3 regions of the Pelagibaculum spongiae genome follow, and region 3 is predicted to be linked to each of the others. Evidence: predicted binding sites of a transcription regulator. Region 3 holds the regulator's gene; each other region holds the start of a gene.

Region 1 (2,259 bases), 270 kb from region 3:
ATGAGAGACAAACCTTTTAAACTTATCGCAGTCGAAGGCAATATCGGCGCGGGTAAATCTACTTTGTTAGGACCTCTCGTAGACGCTTTGAATGAAGTGACTGGCGAAAAGTGGCAGCTGATCAAGGAAGATGTAGATGAAAACCCTGAGTTTCAGAAGCTATTAGCAGAGTTCACTAAAGACCCTTCTGCACGAATTCGCTTCCAGCGTTTTATCACTAATCACCGTGCCCAATTATTGGAAGGTGTTGATGAGTCAATCAACTATGTGATTGAGCGTTCATTGGTTAGTGATTTGATTTTCTCCCAGGCAAACCTGTCAAATATGCCTCGCCCTGATGGTGAAGATATTTGCTACTACTACGATATCCACGATCGCCTGGAAACCTATCCAAAGATCGATATGGTGGTTTACCTGCAGACGAATGCCCACGTTTGTTATGAGCGGATGTTAAGTCGTGCTCGTGAATCCGAGTCGGGTACTCCAGAGTCTTACATTGAACTGATTTCTGATTTCCATGATTGCTTGCTGCCACATATTTGCCGCGATCATGATATTGAATTGGCGACAATGGATTGGGATGATTTTGGTTGTCCTGAGCAGGTTGCTGCAGTAATTGATGAAGCATTCAAGACAAAAGTAGCTAAAGCAGCGTAATCGCCAGCTGGCTTTAATTAGTCAGTTACTTTTTTCTTTAAACGCTCGCCAGTATTTCTGGTGGGCGTTTTTTTATGGCTGCTTTTTATGAAGGCGCAGAAACGGTTTTTTAGGAGAGTGGTTTCAATATGGTGCGCGCTCTTAAAGATGTGCATTGTTTTGAGTAGTTGGCAGTGAATTATTAGATGATGTTTTGGTGCGATGCATTAAAAAGGCAAACCCTTATGGTGCAAAGGAATGCTCAGATTAACTATTTTCGGTTAATTAAAAAATTGGCACGACTGCTGCATTAACTTTGATCAAGTTCTTGAATGATTTTTTTATCGTTAATCATTCGCTAGCAATAACTCGATAAGAAGTTAAGAGGTTACTTCCAATGAAAATGATCAAAAATGCTGCCAATTTTTCTTTTTTATCTGCTGCTTTAGTTGTTGGTGCTATTTTAGCGCCGACTACCGCGAGTGCAGATTCTGCTGTATCGGCCAGTCTCGGTGTCAGTAATTTTTATCTCTATCGCGGGGTAAATTTAGGCAACAATGCAGATACACTCGGCACGGCTGCGGTATCAGGAAGCCTCGATTATTCTCATGCTTCTGGTGCCTATGCGGGTGTTTGGGCATCTAGCGGTGATGCGAATGCCGGTACAGAATATGATTTGTATGCCGGTTATGCGTTGGAAATAGGTGATGTCGCACTGGGCGCAGGTGTGGTGAATTACCTTTACCCAGAAATTGAAAGTGGTTCCAAACTCAGTGAATTAACAGAAGCTATGTTAAGTGTTTCTGGTTATGGCGCATCGGCATCGGCTTGGAAAACGATTACCGGTGGCGGTGCTTGGTATTACACGCTGGGTTATGAACTGGAGAGCTTTTCGGCCACTCTGGGTATGACAGACCCCAAGGGTGAAGATGGATATAGCCATCTCGATTTGGCTTACAGCATCAAAGATTTCACGCTGACTTTATCTCAGGTAGTCGATACAGCAACCGATGACCAAGAAGATGATTTGCTGGTGAATGTCAGCTATTCACTGGCATTTGATTTGTAACTGAGAATAACCACGCAAAAAACCGCCAGCTGATATTTCAGCTGGCGGTTTGGATTCTGGAAACAGATAAGCACTAACCATTCACTAAATTGAATGGCCGATTGATTGGCGAAAGCATTTGCCGCGAGTAATCAATAATTGATTATTGGTCGCAGTTGTCAGCCATTACTTGCTTATTGTTATCGATTGCTGACAAACGCTGCTCTTCAGTTAGTTTGACTTCACTACCTTCGCTGTCTTTTCTGGTGACAACCGGGCTGTTCATCAAAACCTGAATATTCTGCTTGGCAATTTCGCAATTTTTGTTGCGAGCAGCTTTGTAAGCTGGCTCATCTGCAGATGCAAAGGTTTGTTTTTTAGGTTTGTCAGCAGTTGGTGGTGTTTCAGGCATAGTACTGCTTGGGATAGCGGTGCCGCCATTGGCAGTAATCGTGCTGCTATTTACGCCACTGGGCGCATGAGTTGAATAGTGGGTTACTCCATTTTCATCAACCCATTTACGAACCGTCTGCTTTTCAGCAACGGCGTTGCCTGCAAGTATCAGGGCTGTTAGT
Region 2 (2,259 bases), on a different contig from region 3:
ATAGCGAAAACGCTTTAATGGAAAACATACAAGCAGTAGTGGCATTGATTGCAGCGATAATTGGCCTGATTACTTGCATTCGCTATCAAGGACTCACTTCAGCGGTAGCTTTTGCTTGCGCAGTTTTAGGTTGGTCAATTTTTCTTCGTGAAGTCGATGTCGAGCGGCTGCATTACAACATTCCCCAGGCGCTAGTTTGGTTAGGTCATGGCATCGGTAGAAACAGCATGCTACTGATTTTATGGATCGGTGTGTTCTGGCAGATTAAGAAACAATTTGCATCCATCAAGCAGAATTTTCGTTCACTGGTATTCAGTCCTAGCGGTAAGTTACTTCTAATTTCTTTTGGATTATTGATTCTTAGTGACTTATTTGAAAAGCATATTTTGGGCGGTTTACATCATGTGTTCTATGAAGAGTTGATGGAGTTAGATGCTTTCTTGCTTTTCCTATTAGCGGCACTGTTAATAAAAATTTCAGTGGCAAAAGCAACCAATCAATCGGATCGGCACAGCACTCAATAGATACTCTTCTATTATTTAATACCCATCTGGCAAGCTTAATGCTTGCTAGGTGTTAATCCTCACTAACACCTCTTTTCTCTTCGCATGGCTGTTATTTCTGACTGCTATTTATCAAATTTCAGTATCCCTACGAAACATGACAGCTCGACGCTTAATAGTGCGAAGTAAAAAACTATTGCACTTATATTGGGCTATCTTGCAATCCAAAAGCATCCTGCCAGCCCTGATAAACGTCAACAATTATAATTAAAAACCGACAGTTAGCGATTTTAAAATTTCTGGCACGCCCTCTGCAATAACAATGATGTGCCCACAAGGTACGCTCTCCCGTTAGGCTGATAGCACCTGCCAACTTGGCATCGGCAGGTGCTGTTTTTCTTACCAGTCCAGCGGAATAACAAAAAAGAAATCATCATTGCAGCACGGGTAGCGTTATGGACAAGCAAAATCTGGTCATTATTGGTAATGGAATGGTGGGCCACCATTTAGTGGAGCAACTGGTTCAGCATAACCTGCACCAGCAATTCAATCTGACAGTGGTTGGTGAAGAAGTCCGACCTGCCTATGATCGGGTTCATCTATCAGCACTATTCGATGGTAAAACCGCCGATGACTTAGCGCTCACCACCGCAGATTATTACCAGAAAAATAATATCCAGCTGATTTTGGGTAATCCAGTTATCAGCATCCAACGCGATAAACGATTATTAGTCTGTGAAAGCGGTGGCTTAATTGCTTGGGATAAGTTGGTCATGGCTACCGGCTCCGCTCCCTTTGTTCCGCCGGTTCCTGGTAGAGAAAATCCTGGTTGTTTGGTTTATCGAACCATCGAAGACTTGCAATCGATTCAAGAGGCAGCAGAAACCGCAACTGTCGGTGTAGTGGTCGGTGGCGGTTTGCTTGGGTTGGAAGCGGCCAATGCCATCAAAAACCTTGGCCTGGAAACCCATGTCGTTGAGTTCGCCCCTCAGTTAATGCCAGCGCAGCTCGATAGCACTGCCGGTAAATTATTGGAGCGAAAAATTACCGAGCTGGGCGTTAAGGTTCACACCAATAAAAACACCAAAGAAATTGTTAATGGCAGCCAGTCATTGCTGCAAATGAATTTCACTGACGAGACACAACTGTCTACTGATCTCATTGTGTTCTCGGCAGGTATTCGACCCCGCGACCAACTAGCAAGAGATTGCGATTTAACGGTTGGACCACGCGGCGGTATTGAAGTTGACCAACAACTCACCACCAGTGATTCGAATATTTATGCAATTGGTGAATGTGCATTATTCGATGGAAAAATCTTCGGACTGGTCGCACCGGGTTACACCATGGCGCGTACCTTGGCCAGCCATCTTGCCGGTGAAACTGCTGCATTTACCGGTGCAGACATGAGTACCAAATTAAAATTACTCGGTGTAGATGTTGCCGCAATTGGTGATGGTAAAGGTATCGATGCCCAGCTTAATTACAAGCTGATTGATGACCCAGCAGGCGTTTATAAAAAGTTGGTGATTAGCGATGATCAGAAAAAATTAAACGGTGCATTATTAATTGGTAATGTTGAAAACTACGATACTCTTTTAGCGCAATATTTAAATCAAATCGATCTGCCAAAAGATCCTGTTCAATTAATTACCCCAGCGAAAGATGGAGAACAACAAGCCATAGAGCTACCTGGAAACAGCATTATTTGCTCTTGTCATAATGTCAGCCGTGATGCCATTAATCAGGCAATGGA
Region 3 (2,259 bases):
CGTCAGAATATCAATTAACTGCATTGCTTCCAGTGTCAGAGGCCTTAATGCCCCTGCCCATGATTATGTTGTAAGTGTTTTTCCTTATGCTTGATTATCTGACGATCAAGCTTATCGGTCATCGAATCTATCGCACGGTACATGTCATCTGATTCGCAGTTGGCAACTAGTTGAGCGCCTTCTACGTTCATTTGAATTTCAGCCGTATGGCGACCTTTTTCAACGTTCAAGACAACATGTGTGTTACTGATCTTGGATCCGTGGCGGCGGATTCTATCAAGTTTTTCCTCAATGTGTTCGCGCAACGCGGGAGTAACTTCCAAATGGTGCCCTGTGATGTTCAGTTGCATAGCTTCTGCTCCTGTTCAGATTAATTGTTTTCTTTCATTGGAGGGTGGTATCGATAAAGATTCCCGATATTTAGCGATAGTGCGTCGGGCAACTTTGATACCTTGTTCTTTTAATAGCTCGGCAATTTTGTTATCGCTCAGTGGTTTTTTGGCATCTTCTGCAGCAACCAGCTTTTTAATCAAGGCACGAATCGCAGTAGAAGAGCACTCGCCACCACTGGTGGTATTAACATGGCTTGAGAAGAAATATTTTAGTTCGTAAATCCCGCGAGGGGTATGCATAAATTTTTGAGTAGTGACTCGAGAGATGGTTGATTCATGCATTCCTACCGATTCTGCGATGTCGTGCAACACTAATGGTTTCATTGCTTCATCGCCATATTCTAGAAAACCTTGTTGGTGTTGAACAATGTCGGTAGCCACTTTGAGTAGTGTCTCATTGCGGCTTTCAAGGCTTTTTAAGAACCAGCGGGCTTCTTGTAAATTATCTTTTAAAAATGAATTGTCGCGGCTGTTATCGGCGCGACGAATCAAAGAGGCATAGCCATCGTTGATTCGAATTTTTGGTGCCGTATCCGGATTTAATTCTACCATCCAGCGGTTATTGCACTTGCTGACAAAAACATCAGGCACCACATAGCTGGTGTTATTCGTCGCGATATTGCCACCCGGTCTTGGGTCTAACCCTTGAATTAATTCCAACGCCAGTTTGAGTTGTGGCTCTTTGATACGAGCTAGCCGCATTAATTGACGATAATCCCGGCTGCCGAGTAATTTCATGTAGCGGTCAACAATATTGATCGCATCGGCGCGTGAAGGGATAGTTGAATCGAGCCGTTTTAACTGGACCATCAAGCAATCGCGCAAATCGATAGAAGCACAGCCAATCGGATCAAATTGTTGGATACGATGGCGAATCACTTCAATCTCATCCAAGTTCAGCAATTCTAATTCATCTGCAGGGAGCAGCTCTTTCAATTGTTGATTGACCGTATCGAGAATCTCTTGGCAGCTGGTCTGCAGATAACCTTGCTCATCAATTGACTCAATGATTGCTTCGGCAATCAATTCATCTTTAGGATTGAAATGGGCGACCGAACTTTGCCATGACAAATGTTTTTGTAGATCTTCATCGGCAGCGGCATTGCTTTCAAAGTCGCTATTGTCTTGGGCGGAAGAGCGAGAAAGGCCAGAGCTAGAAGGTGATGAGCTTTGGTAGATATCATCCCATTGGGTGTCGACCGGCAAATCTGGTTGAATTTCTGTGGCAGCGCTCAAATCAACCGAGTTATCAATGGCGCTCTCAGATTCATTTTTTTGCGCGGTTTCGGCAGCGTCTGCTTCAGCATTGACCGATGGTTCAGCATCATTTTCGGTCAGCTCCAACATTGGGTTGCTGTCGAGATTCTGCTGAATTTCACTTTGTAGGTCGAGTGAAGATAACTGAAGAAGGCGAATCGCCTGCTGCAGCTGGGGCGTCATATTGAGGCTTTGGCCGACGCGAAGTTGTAGCATAGGTTTCATGCTGATCCCGCATAAACTGCAATGACTGAAAGTTACCTTTTTCGGTGCGTTTCAGCAAGCTTGCACGTTAGTCATTTTTATGATTCAGGCATTGAAATATAAGGTTTTCAAAGCACTGTGTCATGAAAATTGCATATAGTAAGAAATGGGGTTGCTTTTAGCGGAATACACAGTTGATGCAGCAAAAAACAACGATTATCAGATGATCAATAATCTACTGGTTGGATGCTGCCCCGACGGTATCGATGATCATGGTTAGATCGCAGCTATTAAAGACTGAAATCATCACCGAGATAGACTTGTCGAACTTGAGGGTTTTGCATTAGCGTTTCTGCATCACCTTCGGCAATTACATGGCCGTTGCTAACGATATAAGTATGTTCAC

What was found. The regulator sigma-54, encoded in region 3, starts transcription at its own class of promoters, with help from an activator protein. The targets are predictions, from matches to a motif close to TGGCACNNNNNTTGCTNT.
Region 1: the regulator sigma-54 is predicted to act here: its motif matches at 931-948, upstream of DC094_RS03675 (TorF family putative porin).
Region 2: the regulator sigma-54 is predicted to act here: its motif matches at 804-821, upstream of nirB (nitrite reductase large subunit NirB).

What each region holds. Positions count from the first base shown of each region.
Region 1 is NZ_QDDL01000001.1:851,616-853,874, reverse strand. Features, by position in the region: gene DC094_RS03680 (deoxynucleoside kinase) at 1-657, shown strand; gene DC094_RS03675 (TorF family putative porin) at 1,034-1,705, shown strand; gene DC094_RS03670 (DUF4124 domain-containing protein) at 1,848-2,259, opposite strand, start outside.
Region 2 is NZ_QDDL01000002.1:333,826-336,084, forward strand. Features, by position in the region: gene DC094_RS07460 (hypothetical protein) at 1-524, shown strand, start outside; gene nirB (nitrite reductase large subunit NirB) at 959-2,259, shown strand, end outside.
Region 3 is NZ_QDDL01000001.1:578,816-581,074, reverse strand. Features, by position in the region: gene ptsN (PTS IIA-like nitrogen regulatory protein PtsN) at 1-24, opposite strand, end outside; gene hpf (ribosome hibernation-promoting factor, HPF/YfiA family) at 45-350, opposite strand; gene DC094_RS02555 (RNA polymerase factor sigma-54) at 366-1,874, opposite strand; gene lptB (LPS export ABC transporter ATP-binding protein) at 2,144-2,259, opposite strand, start outside.